3 regions of the Sphingomonas sp. SphC10 genome follow, and region 1 is predicted to be linked to each of the others. Evidence: riboswitches for the same ligand, from Rfam matches in the RefSeq annotation. Region 1 holds a riboswitch; each other region holds the start of a gene.

Region 1 (4,253 bases):
CGGGCGACCCAATATCCATTGCTGGTCGCCATACGCCGTCACCGCATAGGGTTTGTCGAACAGGTTATAGACACGGACATCGACCGCCAGATGCGGCGTCAGCGCATAGGACAAGGTCGTGTCCACCGTCGCATAGCCGGGGATGCGGAACGCCTCGCCATTGTCGGAAAAGCGACGCCCGACATAACGCAGCCCGGCGCGCGCCTGCAGCTTCGCCGAGGCATCCCAGCGCAGCCAGAGATTGGCCAGCACCTCGGGCACGTTCGGCGGGGTGCGGCCGCTATAATCCACGCCGCCGGAGCGGAAATCGTCGAACCGCGCATCCAGTAGCGTGCCGTTTGCGTCGATCCCGAAGCCCTGCGGCAGATCGAGCGTCACCGCCGCCTCGACGCCCTGCGACGATCGCTGCCCGACCTGCTCGACGGGGCTCGCCAGCGTGCGCTGGGCGAGAAGCCCGGTCTTGACGATTCGATAGGCCGCCAGCGTGGCGGTGCCATGGCCGTTCGCGAACAGCCACTTGGCCCCCGCCTCGACCTGATTTCCGCGCGCGTTGCTATACTGCACCTGCCCGGTCGATACGGTGGTCAGCGTGCCCAGCGGATCGACGCCCGTAGCATATTGCGCATAGAGCGACAGGGTCGGCACCGGTTGATAGACCAGCCCCGCGCGCCATGTCGCGTTGCGGAACGTCTTTTCCAGCACGAAGCGATCCGGCATGGCGACGGTCCAACGACGGACATTGTCCACCTCGTAACGGACGCCGCCGACCACCGACCATTTCGGGCCGAGCGTCACCCGATCTTCGGCAAACACCGCCAGCGCGGTGGTGCGGGTGCGGTAGCGCGGGGCGATTCCCTGCGTATCGAGGAAACGGCCGGGATCGAAGGCGAAGGGATCGACCGCATCGACCTGCTCGACCGAGCCGAAGTCGTTCTCATGGGTGAAGCGGACCAGATTGGCGTCCACCCCGACGACCAGCGCGTTGGCGATGCCCGGCGCGAGTCCCGTGCGCCACGTCACGCTGGCTTGATCGCCCCATTGGGTCAGGTCGTGGCGGATGCCGTAATTGCTGCTCCGCCGGATCGTGGCCGGAATGCCCGTCGATCCGTCCGCGCACGCGCCGCTCGCAACGACCCAGCAATAATTCTCCAGGTTGCGCCAGAAACGGTCGCTGGTCAGGACATAGGCGATGTTGGACAAACTGACCGCATTGCTCGGCGTCCAGTCGACCCGGATCGAGGCGCGGTCGTCGCGGAACCGCATCCGCCCGTCGCCGACATTATAGTTGCGGTCCCGCACCCGAAGGTCGAGCCGCCCGTCGATCAGCGGGGTGCCGAAATAGGTCATGGGCCGCTGGTCGCCATGATCGCCGCGCACCGTCACCGCCAGTTCGGAGGACGGCGTCCAGCGCAGCGTCCCCGACAGCGCGACACTGTCCGAACGCCCCCGATCGACATAACCGTCCGACCGGCGATAGCTGGCATCCACGCGGTAGCCGAGGGTCGGGGTCAGCGGCCCGCCCTGCCCGGCGGCGGCGCGGAAACTGTCCTGCCCGCCATAGCCGATCTCGGCCTGGCCATGGGTCTGCGCACTGGGCGCGCGCATCACGGCATTGACCGCGCCGCCCAGTGCGCCCTGCCCGTAAAGGACCGAGGCAGGGCCGCCCAGTACGTCGATCCGCTCGACCATCCAGGGATCGGTCGGAAAGGTGATCGTCCCCGCCGCCGGGAACAACCGCACGCCGTCGACCAGTTGCAGCACCGATCCCTGCCCCGAAAAGCCGCGCGCGGCCAGCGCGGTGCCGCCATTGCCCGGATTGGCGACGCTCGACAGGCCGGGCGCACGCGTCTCCGCCTCGACGATCGACACATCGCCGCGCGCGCGGATCGTACCGCCATCGAGCGAGGCGATGCTGGCGGGCGTCTCCAGCGGTGTCAGGCCCAGGCGACTGCCGGTGGCATTGGGTGTGTCGAGCGCCTGTTTCTCCCGCGTGCCGATCACCAGCACGGTGGCGTCGCCCCCCTGCTCCTCGGCCTTTTGCGCCCCTGCCTGCGCCGCCCCCAGCAGAAGCGCCGCGCCACCCCACAGGACCATAGGGACCTGTCTGAATCTGTTACGATATATCATTTCAAAGCCCATAGCGTCTTGTCGCGAACAAGCCGAGGCCTTGCCGCCCGATTTCGGGCAGCCAGGTGCCCTGCGTGCGGCACGCCGTTTTCCGCATTCCACAGGGCCACCCATGCGCCTCCGCCACTTATGGCGTCGCTCGTCGGAACAGACCTAGCCTCGACCATCCCCTGGACCGGGCATGAGCGACCTGACGCCGGCAGGTCTCCTGGCTCACGGGTCGTCGCGGACGGATGCGCCTTCCCAGGTTGCCCCAGTGGCTGGATCGCGCCCATGGCCGATCCGTGCATCGCCGCTCACCGCTTACAGTTGCAGGGACAGCCGCGGATTTAGGGCCTGCGCCCCTCACCGTGTTCCCTTTTAATCTCCCTTGTCGGGAGAACCGGCGCGATCATATCGCCGGATCATTCCGGCCCCGTATCGCTACGCGGCGGCGATGGAGGGCGTCAAGCGGGATGAGGTCGCGGCGTCCTTGCGCTATGGCGGCGGCATGGCACGCAGGAACCGTTATCTGATCGCGACGATGCCCGATGGCTATGTGAAGACGATCGGCCCGACATCGCAGCCCTTCACCCATTATTGGCGGATCGTCGCCGATCTGGGCGGGGGCAGGACAGAAGTCTTCTGGGGCCATGCCAAGTCGCGCAAGGCGGCGATGGCGAACGATGCCGCCATGGCGGAAGCGGTGCGACAGCGCGGCTGGGTCGGGTATCGCTTCGAGGTCGTCGAACTGGTCGAGGCGGATGCGCCGCCTGAAACCATGAAGAAATCCTCGCCTGGTAGGGGAGGTGGCAGGGCGAAGCCCTGACGGAGGGAGGTCGCCCTCTCGAGAGCAGGACACCCCTCCACCATCCTGCGGATGGTCCTCCCCCCTGCAGGGGAGGAATGATCAGAATTTACTTCTTGGGCTTGTCCTGGCCCGAGGCGTCGGACACCGCCGCACCGGCCGAACGCAGGTCGCGGCCCGCGCCGTTCACGGTGTTGCAGGCCGACAGGGTCAGGACGGCGAACAGGGTAGCACCCAGAGCGATCTTCTTGGTCATGACGATCTCCTCGAAAAGGGGATGCGGCGGGCCCGGTACGCCGGCCCGCCGCGGGTACTCAGCGCAGACGACGGCGGCTGGCCGCCGTTGCGCCAAAGGCGGAGGCACCGGCGCCGACTAGCAGCGCGAGCACCAGGAGGAACGAGGTCTTGGCACCGGCCCCGGCGGCGGCATCGGCGGCCTGCTTGGCCTTGGCGACCGCTTCGTTCTTGGTCTGAACGAAGTCGGCCTCGGCCTGACTCACCTGGGCGCGCCGCGCGGCCGCGACCGACCGATCGGTGGCGTCGCCGATCCGCTCGCGCGCTTCCTCAATCAGGCTGGGGGTGGCATCCGCCACCTCGCCCGCGACAGACTGGGCACGACCGAAAAGATGCTCCGCGCTGCCCGCAACCTGATCGGTGACGCCCGCCACCTTCCAGTCGCGGCTGTCGACCGCATCGCCGATCGTCTTTTCCAGCTTGCCACCGAAATGGCGCGCATTGCCGTGCAGTGCATGCGTGCTCATCATTCGTTTCCGAAAATGCAAGGAAAGGGCGTCAGGGAGCCACGCCGCAGGTGGCGGCGGCCTTGCCGACTTCCAGTGCGATCTTCGGGTCCTTGATCTCGCCCGCGACCCGGATCAGATCGCCTGCGGTCAGCTGGCCGGGATTGGGATCGTCACGGCGATAGGCCGCGGCGGCATTACCAAGCTGTTGCAACTGCCCCAGCGACAGGTTGCGCTCCAGCCGCTGGCCGACACAGGTCGAACGTTGGCTGTCCAGGCCATAGCGCTCCAGCCCGGTGGCGATCCGCGTCGAGGGCGGGGTGCACGCCACCGCGACGAGCGCGATGCCGATACTTGCGAGGATTTTGGCCACCCGGTTGCTCCCATGCGACCGGCGGCGAAATGCGACCGATCTGGCCGGGTACAACTTATGATAAGTTAAGCCGTTCCTGGTATTTTTGCAGGAATGGTTGGTAGTCTTGGACCAGTTTCGAGCCGCTGGCGGGCATATGCGCCGGGATGCCTGCACCATCACGCCATTGATGAACGTGGCGGCACCGCAAAGGATTTCATCGACAAGCCTCTGTCTTGACGACGTT
Region 2 (4,253 bases), 1.0 Mb from region 1:
CTGCTGCGGATCGCTCAGGGCAGGACGTAAAGGACGGCGGCGAGGAGCAGCGCGGTTTCGGTCAGCTCTATCCCTGCGCCATGTACGTCGCCCGTCACCCCGCCCAGCTTGCGCCGGAACCAGAGCGACAGCGCCAGGATGACGAGCGGTGCGGTCGCCAGCGGCGGATAGAACAGGCCCAGCGCTAGGCCTGCGAGTATCCAGCCGATCATGTCGACCGGCCGCACCGCGCGGGCGACCATCGCGCCCAGCCCTCCGGGACGAAGCGGGGTCAACAGTCGCGCCCAGACCAGCGGCCCGACCCGCGCCGCCGCCGGGATCAGCGCGACCATCGGCCATGCGCCGAGCGGCAGGGCGTGGAGCAGCACCAACTTGGCGATCAACTGCATCGCCAGCGCGACTACGCCGAAGCTGCCGATATGCGGATCGGCCATTACCGCCAGCAAGCGCGAACGATCGCCATGCGCCGCGCCCAGCCCGTCGGACAGGTCGGCCAGCCCATCCAGATGCAGCGCCCCCGTCGCCCAGACCCAGGCAATCAGTGCCGCCAGCGCGCCCGTCCACGGATCGATGCGCGCGCCCAGCCAGCCTGCGCCCGCGACGATGATTCCGATGACCAGCCCCGCCACCGGGTAGAGCCGGATGGCGCGTGCGAAATCCGCTTCGTCCGCCTCGACGCGCGGCATGGGCAAGCGGGTCAGGAAGCCCAGCGCGACGATCAGTGCCTTCATGCCGTCGCCAGCCCCGTCACCTGCGCGCTGCGCGGCGTGCCGTCCCACACCTCCAGCGTGACCAGCGCGGCATAGGGCAGCGCGAACGACCATGTCGCGCGCAGGTTGAACCCGCACAGGACATGCAGCGCTGCGCGGATCGCGCCGCCATGGGTGACGACCAGGGTCGGCTCGGGGGACAGATCGGCGATGGCGCTTCGCACACGGGCGACCAGATCGGACCAACGCTCGCCACCCGGTGGCGGGGCGGCATCGGGATCGTCCCAGAAGCGGGCCAGCGCCTCCGGCTCGATGTCCCCCGCCGCCAGCCCGTCCCAGTCCCCGAAATCCAGTTCCCGCCAGCGCGGATCGATCTCGGCCGGACCGATCGCCTCGGCACAGGCGCGCGCGCGCGACAGGTCGGAGGCGATGCGGCGGGTGACGTCCAGCCCATCCGCCCGCGCGACACAGGCCGCGATGCCCCCGGCCGTGGCCGGGCTGTCGGTGCGGCCCAGCATCCGCCCCGTCAGCTCGGGCTCGCCGTGACGGAGCAGATGCAGGCGAAAGCCGGTCACGCGCCCGCGATGCCCGCCTCGGCAAAGGTCGCGATGCCGTCATGCGCCGCGATCGCGGAACGGATGACCTGCACCGCGACCGCCGCGCCACTCGCCTCGCCCAGCCGCATGCCCAGCGACAGGATCGGCTCCAGCCCCAGCCGGGCGAGCAGCAGGACATGGCCCGGCTCGGCCGAACAATGGCCCGACAGGCAATGTGCGCTGATCGCCGGATTGGCATGGGCCAGCGGCGCGACGGCGGCGGTGCCGATAAAGCCGTCGAGCACGACCGGAATCCGCTTGTGCCGCGCGGCCAGCACTGCGCCCGCCATCGCCGCGATCTCGCGCCCGCCCAGGCGGCGCAGGATTTCGAAGGCGCTGGTCAGATGTTCGCGGTGCAGTGCGAGGCCCTCGGCCACCACCGCCGCCTTGCGCTGAACGCCCTGCGCATCGACCCCCGTGCCCGGCCCGACCCACAGGGCCGGGCCGCCCCCGAAACTGGCGGCGGCGAGCGCGGCGGCGGCGGTGCTGTTGCCGATCCCCATCTCGCCCAGCACGAGAAGGTCGGCCTCGCCCACCGCCTCGGCCCCGGCGGACAGCGCGCTCAGGCACTCTTCCTTGGTCATCGCGGGAGCGGTCGTGAAGTCGGCGGTCGGTCGGTCGAGGTCGAGCGGTACCACGGCCAGTTCCAGCCCTGCCGCCGCCGCCAGCGCGTTGATCGCGGCCCCTCCGGCGGCGAAATTGGCGACCATCAGTTCCGTCACCTCGGCCGGAAAGGCGCTGACCCCGCGCGCGGTGACGCCGTGATTGCCCGCGAAGATGACCACGCGGCCGCGCTCGATCCGGGGCCGCTCGACGCCCTGCCATCCGGCGAGGAAGATCGCGATGTCCTCCAGGCGGCCCAGCGAACCCGGCGGCTTGGTCAACTGGCCCTGTCTCGCGCTTGCGGCGGCGCGGGCCTGGTCGTCGGGCCGGGGCAGGGTGGCGAGTGCCGTCTCGAACGCGGCGATGTCGGGGAAAGCGGTCATTCGACGACATATCCTTCGGGGGGCGTGCGGGTGAGGAAATGGCCTTTCACCCCTTGCGGCCATTGCTTGTAGGGCACCTGTCCCCAGTCGCTGTCGGCATAGGCGCGGGCATAGTCCAATATGGCGCGCGCGGCGTCGTCATCGGGGGTGAACTTGCCCATGACGTATCCGACCTTGCCGGGGCAGCGCAGATGGACGGTGCAGAAGGACTGGCAGGCGAAGAGACAGGGCATCTCCTCGACCGCGACCTCGGCATAAGCAGGGTCGGACGCCTGCACCCGGCGCAACGCCTCGACCAGCAGCGCGCCGCCGCGCTGGCCCTGGTCGTTTTCGCGCGCCTCGTCGGACAGGCGGCAGGTGTTGCAGGCGACCACGGCGGGGCCGTTCGCGGCGGGCTTCAGCATGAAAAGGGCTCGTACATCGGGCAAGTCTCCAAAGGCGCTGTCGCCGCGCGAGGGGAAAGCCCCGTTCCGTCCGGTACACCCTGACCAGCCGAAGGACGACCACGACGGGCAGGTCTCCTGGCTCGCGGGTCGGGGCCGGTCCGCCGCCTTCTCGGGGATTAGCCCAATGGCGTCGTGGCGGGCGGCTCGCCGCTTACAGTTGCAGGGGCAGCCGGGGTGTCGCACCCCATTCCCTTTTCATCCTCTTTCGAGGAACCTGTCGCGAGGGCGGCGATAGGCGGGCAGGGGCCGGGTGGCAAGCGTCGTGCCCTCGTCCGTCGGCGTCGCGGTGACTATATGGGTGGAACCCCTGACCCCATCGGTGAGTCCCTGTCGCATGACCCAGAACGCCACCACCCGCACCGAAACCGATTCGATCGGCCCCATCGAAGTTCCCGCCAGCGCCTATTGGGGCGCGCAGACCGAGCGCAGCCTGGAGAATTTTCCCTTCGGCGCGCGCGAGCAGATGCCGATCGGTATCGTCCATGCCCTCGCCATCGTGAAGAAGGCGGCGGCGCGGATCAATCGCGCCCATGGCCTGGCGGCGGACAAGGCCGATGCGATCGAGGCGGCGGCGCAGGAGGTGATCGACGGGCGCCATGACGAGCAGTTCCCGCTCGTCATCTGGCAGACCGGCTCCGGCACCCAGTCCAACATGAACGCAAACGAGGTGATTGCGGGCCGCGCCAACGAGATGCTGACGGCCAAGCGCGGCGGCAAGTCGCCGGTCCACCCCAATGACGATGTGAATCGCGGCCAGTCGTCCAACGACACTTTTCCGACCGCACTCCACGTCGCCGCCGCGATTGCCGTGACGAGGCAGCTTTTTCCCGCCCTCGACCGGCTCCATGCGGCGCTGGAGGCCAAGGCGAAGGAATGGGATTCGATCGTCAAGATCGGCCGCACCCATTTGCAGGACGCGACCCCGCTGACCCTGGGCCAGGAATTTTCGGGCTATGTGCAGCAACTCGCCAATGCCCGCGACCGGATCGAGGGGACGCTCCACCGCAACATCCTGCCGCTCGCGCAGGGAGGGACGGCGGTCGGCACCGGGCTGAACGCGCCGAACGGCTTTGCCGAGGCGATCGCAGCGGAGATCGCCGAGGTGACCGGTCTCGACTTCGTGACCGCGCCCAACAAGTTCGAGGCGCTGGCCAGCAATGACGGGCTGGTCGACCTGCATGGGACGCTGAATGTCCTGGCCGTGGCGCTGACCAAGATCGCCAACGACATCCGTTTGCTAGGCTCCGGCCCGCGCTCGGGGCTGGGCGAGCTGGAACTGCCCGCCAACGAGCCGGGCAGCTCGATCATGCCGGGCAAGGTCAATCCGACCCAGTGCGAGATGCTGACCATGGTCGCCGCGCAGGTGATCGGCAACAATGCCGCCGTCACGGTCGGCGGGCTTCAGGGGCATCTGGAGCTGAACGTCTTCAAGCCGCTGATCGGGGCGAACGTGCTGCGCTCGATCCACTTGCTGTCGGTCGGGATGGAGAGTTTCGCCGAGCGGACGGTCGAGGG
Region 3 (4,253 bases), 1.0 Mb from region 1:
GGCGACTGGGGCGGTGATGGGAATGAACATTCGGACCCGTCTATGCTGAATGGGCACGGGTACCGGCCGACCGTTGACGATCGACAAGCCCCCATGTCGGATAGCCTGCCCGCTACCATCGCAGGCGGACAGGCGCAATGGAGAGGCGGATGTGGTGTCGGCAGTATCGCAACATCAAGGCTTGCATCGCGGAGAAAACCCGCCTAGAGGCCGCCGCTCGGTCGGGGCGTAGCGCAGCCTGGTAGCGCATCACACTGGGGGTGTGGGGGTCGCAGGTTCGAATCCTGTCGCCCCGACCAATCTTCTACTGACATCGGTGGACGAGGACGAAGCGGGCGAAAGCCCGCTTTTTTCGTTTCTGGCGTTTTCTGCTTTCACCGTGGAGTGAAGCGCGGGAGGTTTGGCTTCACGGCGGATCAAAGCGATCCAAGCTAAATGGCGGCTATAGGTGGAACCCGGTCCGGCAGCTTTGGAGCGTGGCGACGCAGAACCTACCGATCGCTTTCAGCGCTCCCACTTCCATAAGCTTGCAGCCGATTGATCGTACAGGTCCTGAAGCGAGGCGATCTGATTGTCCCGAAAATGGATTGTGAGCACGAGGTCACCATACGGCAAACTGGCCGTGCAGAGCCCCGCCTGCGAGTTTTCCATCGTGAAGCAACTCGCCAGCGACCGAGGGGGCTTCTGACCAGTCTCGGCTGGCAAATCATACGTCCAGAAAACGCCATCACTTACTCTGCGCAGCGGCTGGCCACGCCACGAAAGCGGACTAGTTGCGCAAACGGTCGAGTTGATGCGCGCCGCCGTTCCCGCCGCACGGGCACACATACGCTGCTTGCTCGCCACCCCCACTAGGTTCAGGTCAGGTAGGAGCGCTCCGGGATTAAGATAAAACGAGAACCCGTCGCGTGGATCGAGTGCTGGAAGGAAGAACGGCGCATCGTTTTCCAAAATGGCGTTTGCCTCGGGAATGTCAAAGACCCGCCCCTCTAATTGCCGCTCGGCCGATGCCGAACACCCGCCGAGCAAGCCGGCAATTGCTAAAGAAGCTGCGAAGAGCCGCCTGTCCATGCTCGTACGCTAAGAGGGATATGTACCTTCCGCAATCAGGCGAAACAGACGTCGCAGCCGATGTCCGCTATTGGGCGAAAGCCGCCGCCTCTACCGAACTGCCATTCCCGCCACCGCGATTTGCGACAGCAAATTCGCTCGTACCGCATCCGAAACCGGAGGCAATGGCCGCGCCGCCTTGCCGTGGCGCAGGCGTTCGCGGTCCTTTTCGTCCGGCTCGACGACGCGTACCCGCACCGCCGCCTTGCCGACCGCGCGCAGGCCGAGTTGTTCGGCGGCGCCGCGCGACAGGTCGATGATCCGCGACGATCCCGCGAACGGCCCGCGATCGTTGACCCGCACGATGATCCGCCGCCCGGTGTCGAGCGCCGTCACCTCGACATAGCTGGGCAGGGGCAGGGTGGTGTGCGCCGCCGTCGCCCAGCCGGGACGGAAACGTTCGCCGTTGGCGGTGCGCTTGCCTGATTCGCCGCCATACCAGCTGGCATAGCCGAGCATGTCATAGGTCGTGTCCTCGGCGGGGACATAGGTGATGCCCCGCACCGTATAGGGCTTGCCGATCCGCACCGGAAAATCGCTGACCGGCCGGTAATTGCCACCCGAACAGGCCGCGACCAGGCAGGCCGCCGCCGGTGTCCATCGGCGCATCGCTTTCCAAACCACCATAGCCTGTCGATTAGGCTTACGGCGCGGTGGTATAAAGCCGTTTGCGTGTCCGTTCGGCGCAGACTATCCCCGTGCCGACCGGCAGCGGCTTTCAGCCACGCCGCCGGACTATCGCATCGGTGCCCCTCGGGGCTTCAAACGGGAATATGGTGCAAATCCATAGCTGTCCCTGCAACTGTAAGCGGTGAGCGCGTGATGCCGGTTCCTGCAACAGGGAACAGCCACTGGAGTGATCCGGGAAGGCCGCATTGCCGACGCTTCGACCCGCAAGCCAGGAGACCTGCCGATGCGAGTCGCTCTTGCCGCGATCCAGGGGATGGTCATGGCCAGGATATATTGTATCATGCGAGCGACGCCATAGGGCGACCTGAATTGGAACCCGGCCCGGCGTGCGCCCGTCGAAGGTGGGGGACGACCGCGACAGCGGAAGGTCGGCCTGAGTCGCAACGGCGCCGTTAAGGCATGATCCGCCCATGTCCGAAGTTTCCGCCCGACCATCGTTGAAGCGTCGCGTCACCCTGCTGATGGGCGCGCTGATCGTCGTGAATATCGCCGTCTGGGGTTGGGCGCTGAGCGTCTTTGCGGGCAACAGCCTGATGCTCGGCACGGCTTTGCTCGCCTATAGCCTGGGGCTGCGCCATGCGGTCGATGCCGATCACATCGCCGCCATCGACAATGTCACGCGCAAGCTGATGCAGGACGGCCAGCGGCCGATCGCGGTCGGCCTGTGGTTCGCTCTCGGCCATTCCGCCATCGTCCTGATCGCGGCGACCACCGTGGCGCTGGCCGCCAGCACCCTGTCCGACTTCGAGGCGTTCGGCCAGAGCGGCGGGACCATCGCTACCATCGTCTCGGCGAGTTTCCTGTTCGCCATCGCGATCATGAACCTGATCATCCTGCGCGATGTCTGGACCCGTTTCCGCCGTGTCGCGCGGGGCGAACCGATGGCGGAAGCCGATGCCGACATGATGTTTTCGGGGCAGGGGCCTTTGTCGCGTCTGTTCGGGCCGCTGTTCCGGCTGATCCGGCGGAGCTGGCACATGGCGCCGCTGGGGTTCCTGTTCGGGCTGGGCTTCGACACCGCGACCGAGGTGGCGATCCTCGGCCTGTCGGGTTCGCACGCGGCGGACGGCGTGTCGCTGGCGACGATCCTGGTATTCCCGGTGCTGTTCGCGGTCGGCATGGCGTTGATCGACACCGCCGACGGGCTGGTGATGCTGGGTGCCTATGAGTGGGCGTTCGTCCATCCGCTGCGCAAGCTCTACTACAACATGACGATCACTCTGGTCTCGGCGCTGGTCGCGCTGGTGATCGGCGGCATCCAGGCGACCGCGCTGCTCGCCGAGCGGTTCGGCTGGACGGCCGGGCCGTTCCGTTATGCGGGTGCGCTGGCCGAGCATTTCAACGTGCTGGGTTTCGCCATCGTCGGGCTGTTCGTCCTGTGCTGGGGCGCGAGCTTCCTCCTCTATCGCTGGCGCGGGTTCGCGGCGATGGAGGCGCGAATTGCCAAGCCCGGCGCGGCGGGATAAATGCCGCTGATCGGAGGGTGATAAGCCGTCCGAAGATCGCGCCGGTGCCCGCAAGGGCTTTAAACGGGAATGGGGTGCAAATCCCCGGCTGTCCCTGCAACTGTAAGCGGTGAGCGAGCGATGCTGGTGCTCCTATGAGGGCACGGCCACTGGAGTGATCCGGGAAGGCGCATCCTTTTGCTTCGACCCGCGAGCCAGGAGACCTGCCGGCGTCATGGTCGCTCTTGCCTGGACCCAGGGGGTGGTCGGGGCACGGTTCTCCGTCGGGGAGCGACGAAGCCATGCGGCCGGGGCCGCATCGGTCGCCGGTTCAGCGGGGTGGACGCATGTCGCGCGCCCGTCCGTCACCGCTCCGGCGATCGGCCCCGCGTCCGCGCTCGCTCGTCCGGCGCGTCGGAGAATTACCATGCGTGACCTTTCCAAGGTCCCCGTCACCATCGTCACCGGCTTTCTGGGCGCGGGCAAGACCACGCTTATCAGCCATCTGATCCGCCATGCGGGCGGCCGTCGCCTGGCGGTGGTGGTCAACGAATTCGGCACTTTGGGCGTCGACGGCGACATCCTTCAATCTTGCGCGATCCCCGATTGCCCGGCGGAGAATATCGTCGAGCTGGCGAACGGCTGCATCTGCTGCACCGTCGCCGACGACTTCATCCCCACGGTCGAGAAGCTGCTCGCGATGGAGCCGCGCCCCGATCACATCCTGATCGAGACCTCGGGTCTGGCGCTCCCCAAGCCGCTGCTGAAGGCCTTTGACTGGCCCGCCATCCGCTCGCGCATTACCGTCGACGGCGTGGTGGCGCTGGCCGATGCCGAGGCCGTCGCGGCGGGCCGCTTCGCCCCCGATCTCGACGCGGTCGAGGCGCAGCGCGCCGCCGACCCCAGCCTCGATCATGAAACGCCACTGTCGGAGGTGTTCGAGGACCAGCTGGCTTGCGCCGATATCGTCCTGCTGACCAAGGCGGACCTTGCCGGGCCGGAGGGTGT

The links. Region 1 has a riboswitch for cobalamin ahead of ACWKSV_RS14195 (TonB-dependent receptor). Riboswitches for the same ligand answer to the same signal wherever they lie in the genome.
Region 2: it holds a riboswitch for cobalamin, as region 1 does, so the genes downstream of both, ACWKSV_RS09290 (DUF1636 domain-containing protein) here and ACWKSV_RS14195 (TonB-dependent receptor) in region 1, are expected to answer to the same signal.
Region 3: it holds a riboswitch for cobalamin, as region 1 does, so the genes downstream of both, ACWKSV_RS09400 (HoxN/HupN/NixA family nickel/cobalt transporter) here and ACWKSV_RS14195 (TonB-dependent receptor) in region 1, are expected to answer to the same signal.

Annotation. Positions count from the first base shown of each region.
Region 1 covers NZ_CM168044.1:3,083,264-3,087,516, reverse strand. The annotation lists gene ACWKSV_RS14195 (TonB-dependent receptor) at 1-2,094, opposite strand, end outside; gene ACWKSV_RS14200 (PepSY domain-containing protein) at 1-32, opposite strand, end outside; cobalamin riboswitch at 2,309-2,529, opposite strand; gene ACWKSV_RS14190 (hypothetical protein) at 2,618-2,935, shown strand; gene ACWKSV_RS14185 (entericidin A/B family lipoprotein) at 3,024-3,170, opposite strand; gene ACWKSV_RS14180 (CsbD family protein) at 3,229-3,678, opposite strand; gene ACWKSV_RS14175 (hypothetical protein) at 3,707-4,027, opposite strand.
Region 2 covers NZ_CM168044.1:2,054,722-2,058,974, reverse strand. The annotation lists gene ACWKSV_RS09310 (cobyric acid synthase) at 1-30, shown strand, start outside; gene cobS (adenosylcobinamide-GDP ribazoletransferase) at 15-731, opposite strand; gene ACWKSV_RS09300 (histidine phosphatase family protein) at 728-1,285, opposite strand; gene cobT (nicotinate-nucleotide--dimethylbenzimidazole phosphoribosyltransferase) at 1,282-2,292, opposite strand; gene ACWKSV_RS09290 (DUF1636 domain-containing protein) at 2,289-2,696, opposite strand; cobalamin riboswitch at 2,787-2,971, opposite strand; gene fumC (class II fumarate hydratase) at 3,073-4,253, shown strand, end outside.
Region 3 covers NZ_CM168044.1:2,076,551-2,080,803, reverse strand. The annotation lists tRNA gene ACWKSV_RS09415 (tRNA-Pro) at 223-299, shown strand; gene ACWKSV_RS09410 (hypothetical protein) at 505-1,071, opposite strand; gene ACWKSV_RS09405 (septal ring lytic transglycosylase RlpA family protein) at 1,162-1,719, opposite strand; cobalamin riboswitch at 1,838-2,039, shown strand; gene ACWKSV_RS09400 (HoxN/HupN/NixA family nickel/cobalt transporter) at 2,211-3,266, shown strand; cobalamin riboswitch at 3,292-3,491, shown strand; gene cobW (cobalamin biosynthesis protein CobW) at 3,673-4,253, shown strand, end outside.